3 regions of the Micromonospora sp. NPDC047187 genome follow, and region 1 is predicted to be linked to each of the others. Evidence: predicted binding sites of a transcription regulator. Region 1 holds the regulator's gene; each other region holds the start of a gene.
The links. The regulator HrcA, encoded in region 1, represses chaperone genes, less so after heat shock. The targets are predictions, from matches to a motif close to GGTTNGCACNCTCNNNNNGAGNGTGCNAACC.

Region 1 (7,308 bases):
TCCGGGTCGGGGTTCTGCACTGTGAGGTCCGCCGGCCGGGGCAGCGAGTTCTTCAGGTGGCTGCCCGGGATGACCTTGGTGGCGCCGCGGCCGGTCTCGGAGAGGTCCGACAGCACGTACGCGACCTTCAGCGAGAACATCGGCCGAGGCAGGTTCGGGTCCATCGTCTCCGGGTCGGAGTTCTGCCGGTACCCGTCCTGGTGCCAACCCCAGTACGGCTTCTCCGGCTCGGCGGCCGGCGGGGTGACGTCCAGGTGGTTGTGGTGGGTGTAGATGTTCCAGCCGGCCAGCCCCCACATGTACGGGAAGGCGATCGGGTGGGTCAGCAGCTCACCGAAGAGCTCGTCGCGCTCCAGGAAGCCCAGCAGGTGCAGGGTGCCGTCCTTCTTGGTGGTGCCCTTGGCCTGCTCCTCCGCGTAGACGCGGTCGACCGCCGCCTCCAGCGCCGCCCGGTGGTCCTCCGTCAGGACGTTGCGCAGCAGGAGGAAACCCTGCTCGTGGAACTCCTTGCGGTCAATGTCGCTGATCGGTTCGTAACCGGTCCGGTCGCCGTAATCGAACACCGCGTCGTACCCCTCCCCATGAGGTGAAACCTTTTCTGGCACAGGCCGCCGATCGTAACGCGGCGGCCCAGGCATCGGGGAGGGTGTGGTGCGGGATTGGGCCACGGCGGGACCCCACGCAGCGAGAGAAACGCACAGAGTGAGATCGGAGTGATCAATAGTGCGATTCGGTGGGCATTGCCCGATTGTGCGGTGACTGCCGGTTAAGAGATCCGGGTCGGTCAACCCTCGTTGAACACCTCGGCGACCACCTGGCCGGCGGGGTTCTGCCGGCCGTCCACCCGGCCCCACGAGCCGTCGCGGGCCGTCCACTCCAGGTCGCCGAAGCGGACCCGCTTCACACCGTGGTCCTGGGCGTGCGAGACCAACCAGTGCGCGTACCGCCAGCCGTCACGCTGGTCGCCCGGAGTCACCGCCAGCCCGGTCGGGTCGGTCGGGTCGGTGCCCTTGAGCCCCCAGTCGAGCACCAGGTTGCGGGTCAGTTGCGCGGCCGCCGCCGCGCCGTGCATCGCCGGGGTGCGTCCCACCGAGCAGGCGACCGCGCCGCTGGCGTCGCCGAGCAGGGCCCGGCTGAGCACCTCGGAGTCGTCTGCCCACTTCTGGTACGCCTCGGGGAACGCCGAGCGCTGCACCCGCTGGGCGGCGTCGGTGACCCGCATCTCCTCCCAGCCGCGCACCTTCTTGAGGGCCGCGTAGAACCGGTTGGCCGCGTAACGCGGGTCGCGGATCTGCGCCGGAGTGCCCCAGCCCTGGCTTGGCCGCTGCTGGAACAGGCCGATCGAGTCGCGGTCGCCGTTGGCGAGGTTGCGCAGCCCGGACTCCTGGTACGCGGTGGCGAGCGCGACCACGACGGCCCGCTCGGGCATTCCACGCTTCGCGCCGATCGCGGCGATGGTCGCCGCGTTGGCCATCTGGTCGGCGTCCAGGGCGACCCGTCCGTCGGCCTGCACTGTGCACTTCCGCGTCACCAGCGGCAACGTGAGGTTGTCGCCGACCTGCCGTACGACGAGCCAGATCGCGATCACGGCGACGAGGATGAGCACCACTCCACCCGCCACGGTTGCCCGAGTTCGCACCCACACCCCCAGATCGACAGTTCGCCAAGCGTACGTCCCCGCAGGCCCTTCCCGGGTCGTCCGAGTGGTTCGGGCCCAACCTGGCCGACTCCGACCGGTTCGGGGTCGGCTCCGCTGTCGCGTACCGGTTGGCGACGTTCCCGCTCCGGTGGCGATCTCACCTGCCAGTCGTTCTGTCGCCCTTCCCGGTGCGGGCTGTCGTGACGGGGGCGCCGCCGAACGACGGTGGCACCCCGATCATCAGTCGTCGAGAGCGGGCACCCAGCGCGCCGGTCGCTTCTCGCGGAACGCGGTGACCCCCTCGCGCCCCTCGTCGGAGAGGAAGAAACCGGTCGAGACGGCGGAGAGTCGGGCCAGGTCGGCGCGCAGCTCGGCGGTACCCGGTCGGCGCAGCAGCTCCTTGGCGCCGGCCAGCGCCCCGGGCGCGCCGCGCACCAGCGAGTCGCAGTAGCCCCGTACCGCGCCGTCCAACCCGTCCGCCGGGACCGAGGCCGTCACCAGGCCGATCTCGGCGGCCCGGCGACCGTCGAAGGTGTCGCCGGTCAGGTACAGCTCGGCGGCGGCGCGGGGGTGCAGCCGGGGCAGCACTGTCGCCGAGATGACCGCCGGGATCACCCCGATGCGTACCTCGGTGAACGCGAACGTCGCCTCGTCGGCGCAGACCGCCAGGTCGGCGGCGGCGATCAGGCCCAGCCCACCGGCCCGCGCCGGCCCGCCGACCCGAGCCAGCACCGGCTTCGGGCACTCCCACAGCGCCGCGAGCACGTCACCCAGCATTCCGGCCGGCACAGTCCCGCTGGCGTACGCCGCGGCGGTCTCCTTCAGGTCCGCGCCGGAGCAGAAGACCGGGCCGGTGTGGTCGAGCACGATCACGCGGACCGCCTCGTCGGCGACCGCGTCCGCCAGCCCGGCCAGCAGTTGGGTCATCAGGCCGGTGGAGAGCGCGTTGCGGTTGTGCGGGCTGTCCAGGGTGAGGGTGGTCACCCCACGGGCCGTGGCGACCCGCACGAGGACGTCGGGAGAGGTCATGCCGGGCACACTAGTGGCCATGCCCGGCGTCCTTCCAGATGGTGAGACCGTCCCCGTCGACGGATCGTTGCCCGCCACCGCCACCGCGGCGGTCGGCGCGCGCGGCTTCGGCGTGTACGTGCACGTGCCGTTCTGCGCCAGTCGCTGCGGATACTGCGACTTCAACACCTACACCGCCGCCGAACTGGGCGGCGGTGCCAGCCGCGAGGGGTACGCGGACACGGTGCTGGCCGAGCTGAGGCTCGCCGCCCGGGTGCTCGGCGACACCCCGCCGCCCCGGGTCGACACCGTCTTCGTCGGTGGCGGCACGCCCACCCTGCTCCCCGCCGACGACCTGGCCCGCATCCTCGACGGCATCGACCGCACCTGGGGGCTGGCCGCCGACGCCGAGGTGACCACCGAGGCCAACCCCGAGTCGGTCACGCCGGAATCGTTGAAGCTGCTGCGGGCCGCCGGCTACACCCGGATCTCGCTGGGCATGCAGTCCGCCTCCCCGGGGGTGCTGGCGATCCTGGACCGCAAACACAGCGCCGGCCGGGCCACCGCCGCCGCCCTGGAGGCGCGCGACGCCGGGTTCGAGCACGTCAACCTGGACCTGATCTACGGCACCCCGGGGGAGCGGGCCGAGGACTTCGCCGCCTCGCTGGAGCAGGTCGTCGCCGCCGGGGTGGACCACGTCAGCGCCTACGCCCTGATCGTCGAGGACGGCACCCGGCTCGCCGCCCGGATGCGACGCGGCGAGCTGGCGTACCCCAGTGACGACGTGGCCGCGGACCGCTACCTGGCCGCGGAGGCCGCGCTCGACGCGGCCGGTCTCTCCTGGTACGAGGTCTCCAACTGGGCCCGCACCGAGGAGGCCCGCTGCCGGCACAACCTGCTCTACTGGACCGGCGCGGACTGGTGGGGGCTGGGGCCGGGGGCGCACAGCCACGTGGGTGGGGTGCGCTGGTGGAACGTGAAACACCCCTCGGCGTACGCCCAGCGGTTGGCCGCCGGCGCGTCTCCCGGCCTGGCCCGGGAGGTGCTGACTGTCGACGAGGCGCACATGGAGGACGTGATGCTCCGGCTGCGGCTGGCCAGCGGCCTCCCGTTGGCGGTGCTCGATGCCACCGGCCGGGCCGGCGCCGAGCGGGCGCTGGCCGGCGGTCTACTGGCCGCCGACGAGTACGCCGCCGGCCGGGCGGTGCTCACACTGCGCGGGCGGCTGCTCGCCGACGCGGTCGTCCGCGATCTGCTGCCCTGAGTGGCCCACCGCCCCCGGGGCCGGGACAGCGGCGAACCGGTCCGGCCGGGGGAGCGGCCGGCCCGGTTCACTTGATGAAGTTGGCAGTCATCGGGTAGCGGTACGGGGTGCCCTCGTTGGCCTTGATGCCGGCGATGATCCCGAACAGGATCTGGATCACCACGACGGCGATGCTGGGCAGGAAGAGCAGGCACCAGCTCACGAAGAGCAGCACGAACGCGATGATCGACCAGAGGATCTGGAAGTTCAGGGCGGCGAGGGCGTGCGCCCGGACGGTCGGCGACTGCTGGCCGCGGGCCAGGTAGGCGATCAGCGGGGCGACGAAGCCCAGCGGACCGAAGCTGACCAGCGCGCCGAGAGCGCCGCCGAAGTGCGCGACCAACGCCCAGGTCTTGTCCTCGTTGTTGGCGTAGCCGCCGCCGGGGCCGCCGTAGGCCCCACCGGCCGGATAGCCGCCGGGCGGTGGGTAGCCCCCGGGCGGGGGGTAGCCGCCTGCCGGAGGGTAGCCGCCTGACGGCGGTTGGTCACCGGTGGGCGGCGGATAGCCACCGGCCGGGGGATAGCCGGCCGGGCCGGGCGCCCCGGACAGTGGTGCGGTGGGTGGCTCGGCCGACGGGGACGGGCCTGGGGAGGTGGGCTCCGGCGGGTAGTTGCCGGGGTCGCCCGACCCGGGAGGGCGAGGAGGTTCAGTCATGGATGTCACGGTAGGTGCCAGTGGCAACGCCGCACCAGAGCGACACCGCCCGGCAGTGTGGGCCGATCGGCCCAACGCCGGTGGCGTGGGCCGCACCGACGGGTGGCCGTTGATCATCGCGTCGGGGGGCCCGCCGACGTAGACTGGCACTCGTTACAGTCGAGTGCCAGGACGGCTCGGCCGGCCCAGAGCGCCGGCGGCCGACGTGCGACAGGAGGTGCGGAGGATGGGTCTCGACGACCGGAAACTCGCAGTGCTCCGCGCCATCGTCGAAGACTACGTCTCCACCCAGGAGCCGGTCGGCAGCAAGGCGCTGGTCGAGCGGCACCAGCTCGGGGTCTCCCCGGCCACGGTCCGCAACGACATGGCCGTGCTGGAGGAGGAGGGCTACATCCGGCAGCCGCACACCAGTGCCGGCCGGGTGCCCACCGACCGCGGCTACCGCCTCTTCGTCGACCGGTTGTCCCGGGTCAAGCCGCTCAGCCCGGCCGAGCGCCGGGCCATCGAGCGATTCCTGGTCGGCGCTGTCGACCTCGACGACGTGGTGCACCGCACAGTGCGGTTGCTCGCCCAGCTGACCCGGCAGGTCGCCGTCGTGCAGTACCCGAGCCTGGCCCGCTCCTCGGTGCGTCACCTGGAGCTGGTGCCGATCTCCACCACCCGGCTGATGCTCGTCATGATCGCCGACACCGGGCGGGTGGAGCAGCGACTCGTGGAGCTGCCCGGGCCGGTGCCCGCCGCCGACGTCACCGACCTGCGCCGCCTGATCAACGAGAAGCTCGCCAACGCCCGGCTGTCCGAGACGCCACCGCTGGTGCAGGCGCTGGTCGAGGAAGCGCCGACCGGCCTGCGTCCGACAATGACCACGCTCGCCACCGTCCTGCTGGAGACGCTCGTCGAGCGGCACGAGGAGCGGATCGCGCTCGCCGGCACCGCGAACCTCACCCGGGGTGGCCTGCTCGACTTCCAGGGCTCCCTGCGGCCGATCCTCGAGGCTCTGGAGGAGGAGGTCGTGCTGCTCAAGCTCATCGGTGAGACCGAGCCGAGCACGACCCGGGTGCTGATCGGCGACGAGAACGAGTTCGACAACCTGCGCGCCGCCTCGGTGGTCAGCACCGGGTACGGCCCGGGCACCACCATCGTGGGCGGCCTGGGGGTGCTGGGGCCCACCCGGATGGACTACCCCGGCAACATCGCCACGGTACGCGCCGTGGCACGCTACGTGGGCGAGTTGCTGGCCCAGAACTGATTGGTCAGGGCCGATGCGGCCGGCTGCGGCCGCCGACCGGCGCAACGCGAGACGAACATGAGGACACGGAACGCAGTGGCCAGGGACTACTACGGCATTCTCGGTGTGAGCCGGGAAGCCTCCGACGACGAGATCAAGCGCGCCTACCGCAAGCTGGCGCGTCAGTTCCACCCGGACGTCAATCCGGACCCGGAGGCTCAGGAGAAGTTCAAGGACATCAACGCCGCGTACGAGGTCCTCTCGGACGACCGTAAGCGGCAGATCGTCGACCTGGGTGGCGACCCGCTCGCCCCGGGTGGCGGCGGCGCCGGCGGCCCGGGTGGCCCCGGAGGCGCCGGCCCGTTCGTCGGTTTCCAGGACATCATGGACGCGTTCTTCGGCGGTGCCGGAGGTGGCGCCCGTGGCCCACGGCCGCGTACCCGCCCGGGCGCCGACGCGATCCTGCGGCTCGAACTCGACCTGCACGAGACGGCCTTCGGCGTCGAGGCTCCGATCACCGTCGACACCGCAGTGCTCTGCACCACCTGCTCCGGCGCTGGCACGGCCGCCGGCACGCACCTGGCGACCTGCGAGGCGTGCGGCGGTCGGGGCGAGGTGCAGTCGGTGCAGCGCACCTTCCTCGGCCAGGTGGTCTCCGCCCGGCCGTGCACCGTGTGCCAGGGCTACGGCACCACCATCCCGCACCCCTGCCCCACCTGCGCCGGCGACGGCCGGGTGCGGACCCGCCGTTCGCTGACCGTCAAGATCCCGGCCGGCGTCGAGGACGGCATGCGGATCCGGCTGGCCCAGCAGGGCGAGGTGGGCCCCGGCGGCGGCACCGCCGGCGACCTCTACGTGGAGATCCACGAGCGGCCGCACGACGTGTACTCCCGCAAGGGCGACGACCTGCACTGCCGGGTCACAGTGCCGATGACGGCGGCGGCGCTGGGCACCCGGCTGACCATCAAGACGCTGGACAGCGAAGAAACCGTCGACGTCAAGGCCGGCACCCAGCCGGCCAGCACGCTGCGACTGCGCGCCCGGGGCGTGCCGCACCTGCGCGGCACCGGCCGAGGCGACCTCTACGTGCACCTGGACGTGCGGACGCCGACCAAGCTCGACCCGGACCAGGAGAAGATGCTGCGCGACTTCGCCAAGACCCGTGGTGAGGAGGTCGCCGAGCTGTCCAAGCAGGGCGGCTTCTTCTCCCGGATGCGCGACGCGTTCAACGGGCACGCCTGAGGTGTCCGCACCGCTGTTCCTGGTGGAGGCGCTGCCCACCGGCGACGCGCTGACCCTGGACGGCCCGGAGGGGCACCACGCCGCCACCGTGCAGCGGTTGCGCGTCGGCGAGGAGCTGCTGCTCGCCGACGGCCGGGGCGGCACCTCCGCCGCCGTGGTCACGGCCGTCGGCCGGGGCAGCCTGGAGGTCACCATCACCTCCCGGGGGTACGCGGACGCGCCCGTACCCCGTC
Region 2 (7,308 bases), on a different contig from region 1:
TCGACCGAGTTGGCCCGGCTGGCCGCCACGATGCCACCGATGGCGGCCATCGAGGAGCAGATCACGAAGACGGAGATTCGGATCCGGTCGACTCCGATGCCGGCCCGGCGGGCCGCTTCGCGGTTGCCGCCCACGGCGTAGATGTGCCGGCCGTAGCTGGTGCGTTGGAGCACGAAGGTCCAGATGATCAGCAGCACCGCGATGATCGGCACCACGATCGGCACACCCTTGAGCGAGACGATGAGGACGTTGCGGCTGCGCTCGAGGTTGAGCACGTACACAGCGGTGCCGAGGATGACGGCGAGCCCGCCGATCCGCAGCGCCACCACCGCGAGCGGGTCGGTGATCAGGCCGCGGGCCACCCGGGTGCGGTGGCGCAGCAGTTGCACCGCCGCGTAGCCGATGACCGCGAGGGCGGTCAGCGCCCAGCCCAAGGTGGGGCCGAGGTTGCGGTTGGCGATGGCGACCAGCACGTCGTCGCGGACGGCGATGTTGGTGCCATCCTTGACGAGCAGCAGCACGACGCCCTGGAAGGCGAGGAAGCCGGCGAGGGTGACCACGAAGGACGGAATGCCGATCTTCGCGACGAGCATGCCGAGCGTGCTGCCGATGACCACACCGGTGGCGACAGCGGCGAGCACGGCGACCCACCAGGGGTAGCCGAGCACTGTGACCACATTGGCCAGCACCGCCGCGCAGACGCCGCTGGCGAAGCCGGCGGAGAGGTCGATCTCGCCGAGCAGCAGCACGAAGACCAGGCCCATCGCGATCAGCGTGACCGCCGCGCCCTGGGTGAAGAGGTTGGCGAAGTTGCCGGCCGACAGGAACGACGACGGCCGCATGATCGCGAAGACGGTGCAGAGCACGATCAGGCCGAGTACGGCTGGCAGCGCGCCGACGTCGCCACCGCGTACCCGACTGAGGTAGTTGCGGAAGTGGCCTCCGATGGTCGGCGGCGGTGTGACGGCGGCGGGTCCGTCCTTCCGCACGGCGGTGGTGGTCATCGGGCGCCTCCTGAGATCGAGTCGGCCGGCTGCGGGCCGTCGCCGTTGCTGCCCGGGTCGGTGGCGAGGCCGAGCCCGCCCGAGCGCCCGGCGGTGATCAGCTCGACCACCTGGGCGTGGGTGATGTCGGTGGTCTTCACCTGGGCGACCATCTGGCCGAGGTACAGCGCGGCGATCCGGTCGGAGACGGCGAAGACGTCGTTCATGTTGTGCGAGATGAGCACCACGGCCAGGCCGTTGTCGGCGAGGCGGCGGACCAGTTCGAGCACCTGGGCGGTCTGTGCCACGCCGAGCGCCGCGGTCGGCTCGTCCAGGATGACGAGCTTGCTGTTCCACAGCACCGCCTTGGCGATGGCCACGGTCTGGCGTTGACCGCCGGAAAGGCTGGACACGTGCTGGCGGAGTGAGGTGACGGTGCGGATGGAGAGCCCCGCCAGGGTTTCGGCGGCGAGCTGTTCCATTGTCGGCTCGTCGAGGACGATGCCGCTGCGCTTCTCCCGGCCGAGGAACATGTTCTGCACGATGTCCAGGTTGTCGCAGAGCGCGAGGTCCTGGTAGACGACCTCGATGCCGAGCGTGGCGGCGTCGCGGGGGCTGCCGATGTGCACCGGTTCACCGTTGAACAGGAACTCTCCGGCGTCGGTGGGGTGGATGCCGCTGATGCACTTCACCAGGGTCGACTTGCCGGCGCCGTTGTCGCCGACCAGTGCGGTCACTTCGCCCGGGTGGACGGTCAGGGCGACGTCGCGGAGCACCTGGACGGGACCGAAGCTCTTGTCGATCCCGCGGAGTTCCAGCAGGGGGGTCGCGGACACGGGGGTCTCCTTCTTAAGGGAGGGTCGGGGCCCGTCCGGCGGGCGCCGCCCGGCACGGGAGGGTGCTCCCGTGCCGGGCGGCGATGGTCGTTCCGGCGGGTACTGCGGCGTCGGTCAGCTGATGCCGGCTTCGGCGCAGAACTTGGCGTACGCCGCGGTGCAGACTTCTTCCTTGGTCACGTAGCCGTCGGCGATGACGTCCTTGACGCTCTCCTTGTAGATGGCCTTCGGGGTGAGCAGCACCGAGGGGACGTCCCGGTCGCCGTCCTTGACCGTCTGGCCGGTGTCCTTCGTCTCGCCCTTGGCGAGGGCGATGGCCAGGTCGGAGGCGGCCTTGGCCTCTTCCCGGACCGCCTTGTAGACGGTCATGCACTGGTCACCGGCGAGGATGTTCTGCAGGCCCTCGGTGCTGGCGTCCTGCCCGGTCACCGGCACCTTGCCGTTGAGCTTGTTCTTCTTGAGGATCGAGATGGCCGCGTTGCCGAGACCGTCGTTGGCGGCCAGCACGCCGTCGATCTTGCCGTTGGCCTTGGTGAGCTGCTGCTCGAAGATCGTCGCGGCCTGCGCGTTGTCCCACGCCGGCACCGCGTCCTCAGGGCCCTTGACGTACTCCTTGGCGTCGAACTTCGGCTTGAGCACCGAGTCGTAGCCGGCCTTGAAGAGGGTGGCGTTGTTGTCGGTGGGGGAGCCGTTCAGGTACGCCACGACGGGGTTCTTGGCGCCCTTCTCGGTCAGGCACTTCGACAGACCCTCGCCCTGGAGCTTGCCGACGGTCTCGTTGTCGAAGCTGACGTAGTACTGGGCGGAGCCGCCGAGGGTGAGCCGGTCGTAGTCGATGGTGGCCACACCCTGCGACTTGGCCTTGTCGAGCACGGCCTTGCCGGTGCCGGAGTCCAGGTTGACGATCATCAGGGCGGTCACGCCGCCGGTGATCATCTGGTCGGCGATGGTCTGGAAGGCGGTCTTGTCGTTCTGGGCGTTCTGGATGTCGTACTGGACGCCGGCGGCCTTGAACGCCTCCTCCAGGAACCGACGGTCCGCCGTTTCCCAGCGGGCCGAGGACTTGCTGTCCGGGAGGATCACGCCGATCTTGGGGGTCTTGGCGGAGGCGGCCTTGTCGCCGGAGTCGTCGCTACAGGCGGTCAAGCCGCCGGTCGTGAGCAGGCCCACGGCGGCGATGGTGAGGATCCCCTTACGCATGTGCAGGGTCCTTTCGGAGGTGGGGGAGGTGTTGTTTTGTTGTGTCCGGCAACGTATTTCGCGTCACACCGGCTCCACAAGACCGCGCAGGTGCATAGTTTGTTGGGAGCGATAACAATTCAGCAACGCGACTGTTACTCCCCGGGTATCCCACGGGGGAGTCGACGTAACGACTGTCGTCAGTGGGTCTGCAACGGCGCGGTGCGGGCGTCGGTCAGCGCCACCAGATCCGCCGCGGCCAGTTCGAGTTGCAGACCACGCCGACCAGCCGAGACGTAGATCGTCGGGAGATCCAGCGCGGATTCGTCCAGCACCGTGGGCAACCGTCGACGCTGCCCGAGCGGGCTGATTCCACCGCGCACGTAACCGGTGGCCCGCTCGGCGACCGCCCGGTCGGCCAACCCCGCCCGCTTGCCGCCGACCGCCGCCGCGAGCGCCTTGAGATCCAGCTCGCCGGTGACCGGAACGACCGCCACTGTGAGCGCGCCGTCGACAGCGGTCACCAAAGACTTGAACACGCGCTCCGGTGCCACGCCGAGCGCCACCGCCACCAACGCGCCGTAGTTCGGGGCGTCCGGCGCCACCCGGTACGGATGGGTGCGATGCGGGATGCCGCGCTTGACCAACAGTGCCGTTGCCGGCGTGCCCTGTCCCGCCACAGCGACGAGGCTAGTCGAGACGGCGCTAGCCCACCGGCCGACCGATCAGCACCGTCGGTGCGCCGTCGACCCGGGTGAGCACCAGACTCGCCGCCGCGTCACCGGCCAGCCGCAGGTCCCGCCGGAGCTGCTCCGGGGTGAGCGCCGAACCCCGCTTGAGGATCTCCACCCGGCCCACCCGGCGCTCGCGCAGCAGCGCCCGCAGGCGCTTGAGCGAGAACGGCAGCACGTCGGTGATCTCCAGACAGCGCGCGTACGGGGTGCGGATCGGCTGGTCGGCGTAGAGGTAGGCGATGCTCGGATCACCCAGGTTGGCGTCCAGTTCGGTGGCCAACTCGGCCACGAGGTGCGCGCGCACCACCGCCGGGTCCGGGTCGTACAGGTAGCGGCGCGGCGGCCCGACCGGCGCCTCGGCGGCACCCGAGCCGGTGAGCTGGTGGCGGTGAGCCTCGGCGCCCCGCTGACGATAGAGGGTGGCGCGGCGGGGCACCTCCGCCAGCTCGCCGCACCAGAGCGCGGCCTCGACCAGGTCGCCGTCCACGCCGACCCACTCGGCCTCCGCGCCGGCCGGAATGAGCGCGTGGTCCAGGCCCGGCGCGACCTTCACCACGGTTCGCGGCACCCGCTCGGCCAGCCCGGTGACGAAGTCCCACGGTGGCGAGTAGGCGCGCGGGTCGAAGATCCGCCGCCCGGTGCCGGTGGTGCGGCGGGCCGGGTCGCAGAAGACCCCGTCGACCCGTGACACGTCGAACCCGGTCGCGTCGCCGCACTCGACGGTGAACAGCTCGGCCAGGCCGGCCGCGTCGGCGTTGGCGGCGGCCATCGCCGCGGTCACCGGGTCGGCCTCCACCCCGTACACCCGGATGCCGGCACGGGCGGCGGCCAGCGCGTCGGCCCCGAGCCCGCAGCCCAGGTCGGCCAGGGTGCGCACGCCGGCCGCGTACAACCGGGCGGCCCGACGGTCGGCGACCACCCGGCGGGTGGCCTGCTCCAGGCCGGGGCGGGTGAGGAACATCCCAGCGGCGGCCGGGCCGAACTTGCCCACCGCCCGATGACGCAGCTCGGCCTGGGTCAGTGCCGCCGCGGCCAACGTCGGCGGCACCCCGGTCGCCCGCAGCGCCGACGCCGCGACCAGTGGATCACCGCCGGCCAGGTCGGCCGCCGCAGTGAGCGCGGCCGACCCCTCAGGGGTACGCAGCGCCGCCAGTTGATCGAGATCCACCCGGTCATTGTCCCGGCCGACCCGGAAATCCTGGCTGGCGGGGCGCGACGCGCTGGCACTCTCCTTGACGGAGTGCTAGCCACGGAATAACCTGCGATTAGCACTCTCACCCTGAGGGTGCCAGCTTCCGGGTCTCGCGACCCGGGTGCGCACGCCAGGCGGACCGGCACCCGCGACGACGGCACCGCCCGGTGGCATGAGGCAGATTGACGCTGGTCAGCCCCGCTGGCCAGCAACGAAACCAGTACCCCAGGAGGGTATGCCCGTGACTACCGCGACCAAGGTTGCGATCAAGCCGCTCGAGGACCGCATCGTGGTCCAGGCGAACGAGGCTGAGACCACCACGGCGTCGGGCATCGTGATCCCCGACACCGCCAAGGAGAAGCCGCAGGAGGGCACTGTCCTCGCTGTGGGCCCGGGGCGCGTCGACGACAACGGCAACCGGGTTCCGGTTGACGTGCAGGTCGGCGACACCGTCCTCTACTCGAAGTACGGCGGCACCGAGGTCAAGTACGCCGGCGAGGAGTACCTGGTGCTCTCCGCCCGCGACGTCCTCGCGGTCATCGAGAAGTAAGCAACCGATCAGTGCCACTGCCCCGGTCCGGCTCGCCGGGCCGGGGCAATGGCGCTTCGAAGGGACATTAATGGCGAAGATCCTGAGCTTCTCGGACGACGCCCGGCACCTGCTGGAGCACGGTGTCAACGCCCTCGCGGACGCGGTCAAGGTCACCCTCGGCCCGCGCGGGCGCAACGTCGTCCTGGACAAGAAATTCGGTGCGCCGACGATCACCAACGATGGTGTGACCATCGCCAAGGAGATCGAGCTCACCAACCCGTACGAGAACCTTGGCGCGCAGCTGGTCAAGGAGGTGGCGACCAAGACCAACGACGTCGCCGGCGACGGGACCACCACCGCGACAGTGCTGGCCCAGGCGATGGTTCGCGAGGGTCTGCGCAACGTGACCGCCGGGACCAACCCGGCCGGCCTCAAGCGGGGCATCGACGCGGCGGCCATGAAGGTCTCCGAGGCGCTGCTCGGCCGTGCCGCCGAGGTCACCAGCAAGGAGTCGATCGCGAACGTGGCGACGATCTCCGCGCAGGACTCCACGATCGGCGACCTGATCGCCGAGGCGATGGAGCGCGTCGGCCGCGACGGAGTCATCACCGTCGAGGAAGGCTCGATGCTCACCACCGAGCTGGACGTGACCGAGGGTCTCCAGTTCGACAAGGGCTTCATCTCGCCGAACTTCGTCACCGACCTGGAGGGTCAGGAGTCCGTCCTTGAGGACGCGTACATCCTGGTCACCACCCAGAAGATCTCGGCGATCGAGGAGCTGCTGCCGCTGCTGGAGAAGGTCCTGCAGAACAGCAAGCCCCTGCTGATCATCGCCGAGGACGTGGACGGCCAGGCGCTCTCCACCCTGGTGGTCAACTCGCTGCGCAAGACCCTCAAGGTCTGCGCGGTCAAGGCCCCGGGCTTCGGTGACCGGCGCAAGGCAATGCTCCAGGACATCGCGATCTCCACGGGTGCCGAGCTGGTCGCCCCGGAGCTGGGCTACAAGCTCGACCAGGTCGGCCTGGAGGTGCTCGGCACCGCCCGGCGCGTCGTGGTCGACAAGGAGAACACCACGATCGTCGACGGCGGTGGCCAGAAGGCCGACGTCGCCGACCGGGTGTCTCAGATCCGCAAGGAGATCGAGGCCTCCGACTCCGACTGGGACCGGGAGAAGCTGGCCGAGCGGCTGGCGAAGCTCTCCGGTGGCATCGCCGTCATCAAGGCTGGCGCGGCGACCGAGGTCGAGATGAAGGAGCGCAAGCACCGCATCGAGGACGCCATCGCGGCGACCAAGGCTGCGGTCGAGGAGGGCACCGTGCCCGGCGGCGGCGCCGCCCTGGTGCAGATCCTCTCGGTGCTCGACGACGACCTGGGCTTCACCGGTGACGAGAAGGTCGGCGTCTCGGTCGTGCGCAAGGCGCTCGTCGAGCCACTGCGCTGGATCGCCCAGAACGCCGGTCACGACGGCTACGTCGTGACGCAGAAGGTCGCCGACCTCAAGTGGGGCAACGGCCTCGACGCAGCCAAGGGCGAGTACGTCGACCTGGTCAAGGCCGGCATCATCGACCCGGTGAAGGTGACCCGCAACGCGGTCACCAACGCCGCCTCGATCGCCGGTCTGCTGCTCACCACGGAGAGCCTCGTGGTGGAGAAGCCGGAGCAGGCCGAGCCGGCCGCCGGCGGCGGGCACGGCCACGGTCACGGCCACCAGCACGGCCCGGGCTTCTGATCCGGTAGCGACACCCGTTCCGGGGCGCACCGCCGTACGGCGGTGCGCCCCGGCTCGTTCTCGCGGGCTGGTAGGTCCTAACCGAACCCGGAAGGTGTTGGCGACAGGGCGGGATGATCGCGC
Region 3 (7,308 bases), on a different contig from region 1:
GGCACTGCGCTCCACCGAGGCGGCGGAGCGGCGACTGGCCGATCAGGGCGTCACGGTACGCCGGGCGGAGCCGGCGGACCTGCCGGCGCTGATCGCGTTCGCCCGGTCCACCTTCGGCGGAACGTGGGACGGCGAGCTGGCCGGGTCGGTGGGACGCGCCGACGCCGGTTGCCACCTGGCGGAGCGGGACGGCGAGGTGCTCGGCTTCGCCGCGTACGGGTCGTCGCGGCCGAGTTGGTTCGGGCCGATGGGCACCGCGCCGGCCGCAGAGGGCTCGGGCATCGGTGGGGTGCTGTTGCGACGCTGCCTGCGCGACCAGCGGGCGGCGGGGCTGGACCGGGCACAGATCGGCTGGGTGGGACCGGTGCCGTTCTATTCGGGCAGCGCGGGGGCGTGGATCGAACGGGTCTTCTTCCTGTACCGGCGAACCCTGTCCAGGGGATAAACAGGGCAAACAGGACATGGATCCATTCGCCCGCATCGGCCCATCGACGCCCCCTACCGTTTCGGTAGAGGAGGCAGCCATGACCACGGATGACAACCAGACCGAGGACGGCCCGCCGATCACCTGGAAACCGGTAGGTGAACTCCCCGGCCAACTGCCGTTCGACAGGCTCGACTACGGCGACGCCGAGCAACTGGCCGAGATGACCACCGACGGCGAGCCGCCGGTGGCCGAGGAACCGCAGGAGATGGTGGACGCGCCGATCAAACTGCCTCCGCCGTACAGCCGGGCGCAGAAGCGGCGCAACCAGCGCCCACTACCGACCTGACGACGAACGGGGCGGACCGCGTCAGCGGCCCGCCCCGTTCGGTGTCGAAACTGGACTCAGAAGTCCATGTCCCCGCCACCCGGGCCAGCCGGGGCAGCCGGGTTCTTCTCCGGCTTGTCCGCGACAACGGCCTCAGTGGTGAGGAAGAGCGCCGCGATGGAAGCGGCGTTCTGCAGCGCCGAGCGCGTCACCTTGGCCGGGTCGATGATGCCCGCGGCCAGCAGGTCGACGTACTCGCCGTTGGCGGCGTTCAGACCGTGACCCGCTTCGAGGTTACGGACCTTCTCCACCACGACGCCGCCCTCAAGGCCGGCGTTGACGGCGATCTGCCGCAGCGGGGCGTCCAGCGCGACCTTGACGATGTTCGCGCCGGTCGCCTCGTCGCCGACCAGGTCGAGCTTGTCGAAGGCGGTCTTGCCGGCCTGCACCAGCGCGACGCCACCACCCGGGACGATGCCCTCCTCGACGGCGGCCTTCGCGTTGCGAACGGCGTCCTCGATGCGGTGCTTGCGCTCCTTGAGCTCGACCTCGGTGGCCGCGCCGACCTTGATCACCGCAACGCCGCCGGCCAGCTTGGCCAGCCGCTCCTGCAGCTTCTCCCGGTCGTAGTCGGAGTCGCTCTTGTCGATCTCGGCCCGGATCTGGTTGACCCGGCCCTGGATCTGCTCGGCGTCACCGGCACCGTCGACGATGGTGGTCTCGTCCTTGGTCACCACGACCTTGCGGGCGCGGCCCAGCATGTCGAGGCTGGCGGCGTCGAGCTTGAGGCCGACCTCCTCGCTGATGACCTGACCACCGGCGAGGATGGCGATGTCGGTCAGCATGGCCTTGCGGCGGTCACCGAAGCCCGGCGCCTTGACGGCGACCGACTTGAAGGTGCCACGGACCTTGTTGACCACCAGGGTGGCGAGGGCCTCGCCCTCCAGGTCCTCGGCGATGATCAGCAGCGGCTTGCCCGACTGCATGACCTTCTCCAGGATCGGGAGCAGGTCCTTCACCGACGAGATCTTGCTGTTGGCGATCAGGATGTACGGGTCGTCGAAGACGGCCTCCATACGCTCCGGGTCGGTCATGAAGTAGGCCGAGATGTAGCCCTTGTCGAAGCGCATACCCTCGGTGAGCTCCAGCTCCAGCCCGAAGGTGTTGCTCTCCTCGACGGTGATGACGCCTTCCTTGCCGACCTTGTCCATCGCCTCGGCGATGATCTCGCCGACGGTGCTGTCGCCAGCGGAGATGGAGGCGGTGGAGGCGATCTGCTCCTTGGTCTCGACGTCCTTGGCGAGCTTGGACAGCTCCTCCGAGACGCTCAGGACCGCGGCCTCGATGCCCCGCTTCAGGGCCATCGGGTTGGCGCCAGCGGCCACGTTGCGCAGGCCCTCGCGAACCAGGGCCTGGGCCAGGACGGTCGCCGTCGTCGTGCCGTCACCGGCAACGTCGTCGGTCTTCTTGGCGACCTCCTTGACCAGCTCAGCGCCGATCTTCTCGTACGGGTCCTCGAGCTCGATCTCCTTGGCGATGCTCACACCATCGTTGGTGATGGTGGGGGCACCCCACTTCTTCTCGAGCACGACGTTGCGGCCCTTGGGGCCGAGGGTCACCTTTACGGCGTCGGCGAGCTGGTTCATGCCCCGCTCGAGGCCGCGGCGCGCCTCTTCGTCGAACGCGATCATCTTGGCCATACGGCGTTGTCCTCCTGGACACTCACGGGCCACCCGAGATGTGTGCCCCGGATGGGCCGCCTGGTGTACGCACCTTGGGACGTCGCCACCTGGCGACGACGACGTCCTTCGGCCGGGCCGGATAGCCCGCGACGACCGGCCATGTGCCGCCCCGGCGTCTCCACGCCGGTGCAACCTGGCCCCACCGTCCCGACCATTGGCACTCACGGTATGCGAGTGCCAATGACTTGTTTAGCACTCTCACCTGCCGAGTGCAAGCACGATGCCGCCGCTCAGCCGAGTTCCGCAGCCAGTCCAGCGCTGTTCACCGGCGCCTCATGGGCACGCTGCTCGGCGTACGTCACCAGCAGACCGATCATCTGCGCGAGGTGGGCCGGCAGGGCCAGCACGGCGGTGACCCCGATCACCACCACCGCCCCGGCGGCGGTGCCGGCCGAGGAGAACGGGTCCGTTCCGAGCGGGGAGGTGCCGATTCCTTCCAGGGCACCGGGGATCAGGGTGCCGACGATCACCGCCGCGGCCACCAGGGCCACCCGTCCGAGCAGCAGGCCGAGCCGGTCGTGGAACATCCGGAACGATCGACCGATCGGGTTGTGCCGTTCGAAGAGATAGACCGGACCGGCCATGCTCAGCGCGAAGGCCAGGTAGATGCCCGGCAGCACGCAAAAACAGACACCGACGCCGATGAGCAGACTGACCAACAGGGTCCAGCCCCACAGCCCGAGTGCCCGACGCAGGCCGTAGCGCAGCGCGGCCTCCAGGCTGGCCGGCTGACCGGCCGCCTGCTTGGTGATCACCCAGGTGCCGGCGGCCCAGCCGACGGCCTGCACCAACCCGACCACCACGCTGCCGCCGACCAGCAGGACCAGGAGGCTCAGCAGTTCGGCGGCGAAATTGTCCGGCAGCGCGGGGGTCGACGTCGATTCGGCCTGGGCGGCCCACTTCGCCGACGGGTCCAGCCCGAGGGAGACCACCGAGAGCACCGCCGCCGGCAGCACCTGGGTGAGCAGCATGATCGGCACCAACTGCCGCCAGCCCCGGCGCAGCGCTCCCCCGCACCGGTTGAACCAGCCGCCGATACCGGCGCCGGGCGGCGTGACCAGGGCGTCGTTCGGGTCGAACCCGTGACCCGGCGGGTACCAGCCGACCGGCGGCCCCGGGTACCACGGCTGCCCGCCGTAGGGACCCGACCCGGGCGGGTAGCCCCCGGTGGGCGGGAACGCCCAGCCCTGCGGTGGCGGGGCCGCACCCCAGGAACCCTGCGCGGGATCCCAGCCGGGCGGCGGACCGGCGGGGCCGGAGGACGGGCCGGCCGGGGGCATGCCCGGCCCCCAGCCGGGCGGCGGACCGGCCGGGCCGGGGCTGCCGGCGGGCGAGGACGGATCGGACGGGTCCGGCTCCCCCGACCCGGAGGACGGAGTGGGCGGGGGTGGCTGGTCGGTCATGAACGCTCCTCAAATCGGCTGGAACGGTTCACGATCTTCCCGGCTGTGCGCCCCTGCCGCAGCCCCGACTCACGGGGCCGATCGGCCAGGAGTTCAGCCGATGACGCGTACGTGCTCCGCCTGTGGGCCCTTCTGGCCCTGGGTGATCTCGAACTCGACCCGCTGACCGTCGTCCAGCGCCTTGTAACCGTCCATCTCGATCGCGGAGAAGTGGACGAACACGTCCTGACCGCCGTCGACGGCGATGAAGCCGTAGCCCTTTTCGGCGTTGAACCACTTCACGGAGCCCTGTGCCACGGTGCACTTCCCTCACTCTGCGCGGCGTTGCCTGACTCGGCGCACGGCACGGCCGGACGCCCCGGACCACCGACTCAGCGATCGATGACCGCCATTGAAGCAGGTGACCGAAATCGCACGCTACACGAGGAGTGACGGAGGCGCACGGCCACAAATCCGACAGACATCGGGGCGTCCCGACCGCGCTGATCGGCCGGGTTCCCGAGCCACCGGATTCGCCAGCGTCATTTGCGAATGGAGGGGAGGGCCGCAGGGCCGGCCCCGAGATGACGGCGATCGGGCCCAGCTCGCGAAACGCCATCCCCGCCCTGTGGTAGGCATGCGGACATGACCACCGACATGGGCTCGCCGGCCCTGCGGCTCGCGGAGATCCGCCGGGTCCGGCCGGAGGACGCCGCCCGGATGCGGGCGCTGCGCCTGGAGATGCTGGCCGACGCGCCGTTGGCCTTCCTGGAGACCCTGGCGGACGCTGCGGCCCGACCGCACAACGAGTTCGCCGCCCGGGTCGCGTACACCTCGGCCGGTGTCGGTAACGCGCAGTTCGTCGCCGATCCGGGCGGCCGGTTGGTCGGGCACGCCGGTGGTACGACCCACCCGAACGAGCCGGGGCTGACCGTGATCTACGCCGTGTACGTCACGCCGACCTGGCGCGGCAGTGGCCTGCTCGGCGAGCTGATCGACGGGGTGGCCGCCTGGTCGCGAGCCTGTGGCCGACCGGAACTGCTGCTGGAGGTGGTGGTCGGCAACGACCGCGCCTACCGCGCCTACCAGCGCCTGGGCTTCAAGGACACCGGGGTACGAGTCCCCCACCCGAACATCCCAGCCCTAACCGAGCTACAAATGCGCAGACCCGCCTAAAACCAAGAACCATCCCACGGCAGAACCACTGAGCTGCCCCCAAAAGCCGGCAGCGATGCCCCCACCGTGCCCACAAAGGGTTTCCGGGGCAGCCCGACCCGCGCAGGGATCAAGCCTGACCGCCCGGAGCGGGGCGGGCTGCCCCGGAAACCCCCACCGCAACTAAAGATCAAAGATGACGCCGCGACTGCACGATCCGGAACCGGTTCGCCACATAAGCCCCGTCGGTCAGCGCCGAGTTCGCCGCCGCGTTGGCCCCACTGCCGTGGAAGTCGGAGAACGCCGCCGACTGGTTGACGAAGACACCGCCGGTGAGGTTGCAGGACAGGTGCACCCCGACCTCGACCGCCACCGCCTCGGTCGCGTCCAGCACGGCCTCGTCCGTCGAGTAGACCCCGGCGGTGAGCGCGCCCTTCTCGCCGACCGTCCGGCGCAGCAGCTCCAGGCTGTGCGTGGTGGAGTCGGTGGCGATGGCGAACGAGATAGGCCCGAACCATTCCCGGCCGTACGTCTCCGCGTCGTCGGCGGTCAGCTTCACGATCGTCGGGGTACGCACCACCGCGTCGGCGTACGACGGGTGGGCCACGGCCCGCGACTCCAGCACCGGCTCGCCGACCTTGGTCACCTCGGCCAGCCGCTCCAGCACCCCGTCGTTGACGATGGCGCCGGTCAGCTCCACACCTCGGGCCGGGTCGGCGGTGAGCTTGCCGACCGCTGCGGCGATCCCGCCGGCCACCTCGTCGAAGCTCTTGTGCCCCTGGTCGGTCTCGATGCCCCCGGCCGGGATGAGGATGTTCTGGGAGGTGGTGCACATCTGCCCGCTGTAGAGGGTCAGCGTGAACCCGAGGTTGCGGCACATGCCGGCGAAGTCGTCGGTGGAGTCGATGACGACGGTGTTGAGGCCGGCCTTCTCGGTGTAGACCGATGCCTGCCGCGCGTGCGTCTCCAGCCAGTCGCCGTACTCGGTGGAGCCGGTGAAGTCGACGATCCGGATGGCGCGGTGCAGGGCCAGGTCGCTGGCGAGCTTCTCACCGGGGGCCTCGGCCGCCAGCATGATCAGGTTCGGGTCGAACCCGGCCTCGGCGAGCACCTCCCGGGCGTACTTCACGGTGATGGCCAGCGGCAGCACCGCGCGCGGGTGCGGCTTGACGATCACCGGGTTGCCGGTGACCAGCGAGGCGAACAGCCCGGGGTACGAGTTCCAGGTCGGGAAGGTGTTGCAGCCGATCACCAGCGCCACCCCACGCGGCACCACGTGGAACGTCTTGGTCATCCGCAGCGGGTCACCCTTGCCGGCGGCCTTCTCCCAGCCCGCCGTGCCCGGGTGTCGGGTCATCTCGGCGTACGCGTACGCCAGCGCTTCCAGCGCCCGGTCCAGCGCGTGCGCGCCACCAGCCTGAAAGGCCATCACGAACGCCTGCCCGCTGGTGAACTGCACAGCGTTGGCCAGCTCGAAGATGTTCTTGTGCAGCCGGTCGAGGATCTCCAGGCAGACGCCCACCCGGGCCTGCGGGCCGGCGTCGCGCCACGCCGGCAGCGCGGCGGAGGCGGCGTCGACCAGCTCACCGGGGCCGGCGTGCGGGTAACGCACCGCCAACTCCACCCCGAACGGGCTCGTCTCGGTGGCGACCCGAACGCCCGCGCCGGGCTGGTCGAGCGGGAAGTCCCCGCCGAGGTACGCCTCGAAGGCGGCCTTACCGTCGGCGGCGGCGGTCTCGCCGTACACCCGGGGGCTGGGGGATTCGGGATAGGCGGACCAGTAGCCCCGCTCCGTGATCGCGGTCAGCGCACGGTTGAGGGTGTCGGCGTGCCTGTCGTACAGGGGATGCGGGGTCTCCGTCATGCCCGCCATCATGCCTGAGTCCAGTCCGCGAGCAGTAGCGCGAATGCCCGACAGCGGCTCATGCCGCAGTCGAGTTCCCGAGCAGAAGCACCAATGGCGACGGCGCGGGGTTGCTCGCGGCGGCAGCGGGTACCCGCGGGCCTTCGGCCAGGGGAGGACGGCGGGTGAGGATCACCGAGATCCGGGTGCACGGGGTCGCTGACAAGGGGCCCGAGACGATCCTCGACCGACCGATCGTCGCGCGGGTCGCGGGAGACGACAACGCCGGCTTCTACCGGCCGCGGCCCGGCTACGGTGCCGCCGCGGACCGCAACGGGGTGACGCTTGAGGCGTACCGCTGGAGCAGGCTGACCGGCGGCACCGCCACCCGGACGTTCTCGCTGGTCCTGCTCCTGCCGTTCATGCTCAGCAAC

Region 2: groES (co-chaperone GroES) is a predicted target of HrcA. The motif match lies at 4,996-5,026, and genes of this name have one in related genera.
Region 3: groL (chaperonin GroEL) is a predicted target of HrcA. The motif match lies at 2,647-2,677, and genes of this name have one in related genera.

Annotation. Positions count from the first base shown of each region.
Region 1 covers NZ_JBEYUF010000026.1:24,582-31,889, reverse strand. Annotated here, with positions in the region: gene ABZ794_RS28680 (phytanoyl-CoA dioxygenase family protein) at 1-563, opposite strand, end outside; gene ABZ794_RS28675 (hypothetical protein) at 785-1,645, opposite strand; gene ABZ794_RS28670 (enoyl-CoA hydratase-related protein) at 1,880-2,668, opposite strand; gene hemW (radical SAM family heme chaperone HemW) at 2,688-3,911, shown strand; gene ABZ794_RS28660 (DUF4870 domain-containing protein) at 3,979-4,605, opposite strand; gene hrcA (heat-inducible transcriptional repressor HrcA) at 4,832-5,854, shown strand; gene dnaJ (molecular chaperone DnaJ) at 5,930-7,075, shown strand; gene ABZ794_RS28645 (16S rRNA (uracil(1498)-N(3))-methyltransferase) at 7,077-7,308, shown strand, end outside.
Region 2 covers NZ_JBEYUF010000008.1:7-7,314, reverse strand. Annotated here, with positions in the region: gene ABZ794_RS15510 (ABC transporter permease) at 1-1,004, opposite strand, end outside; gene ABZ794_RS15505 (ATP-binding cassette domain-containing protein) at 1,001-1,819, opposite strand; gene ABZ794_RS15500 (substrate-binding domain-containing protein) at 1,934-3,019, opposite strand; gene ybaK (Cys-tRNA(Pro) deacylase) at 3,199-3,678, opposite strand; gene ABZ794_RS15490 (methyltransferase domain-containing protein) at 3,704-4,900, opposite strand; gene groES (co-chaperone GroES) at 5,160-5,474, shown strand; gene groL (chaperonin GroEL) at 5,545-7,185, shown strand.
Region 3 covers NZ_JBEYUF010000007.1:261,314-268,621, reverse strand. Annotated here, with positions in the region: gene ABZ794_RS15375 (GNAT family N-acetyltransferase) at 1-445, shown strand, start outside; gene ABZ794_RS15370 (hypothetical protein) at 525-773, shown strand; gene groL (chaperonin GroEL) at 830-2,452, opposite strand; gene ABZ794_RS15360 (hypothetical protein) at 2,725-3,897, opposite strand; gene ABZ794_RS15355 (cold-shock protein) at 3,991-4,194, opposite strand; gene ABZ794_RS15350 (GNAT family N-acetyltransferase) at 4,522-5,052, shown strand; gene paaN (phenylacetic acid degradation protein PaaN) at 5,222-6,895, opposite strand; gene ABZ794_RS15340 (hypothetical protein) at 7,060-7,308, shown strand, end outside.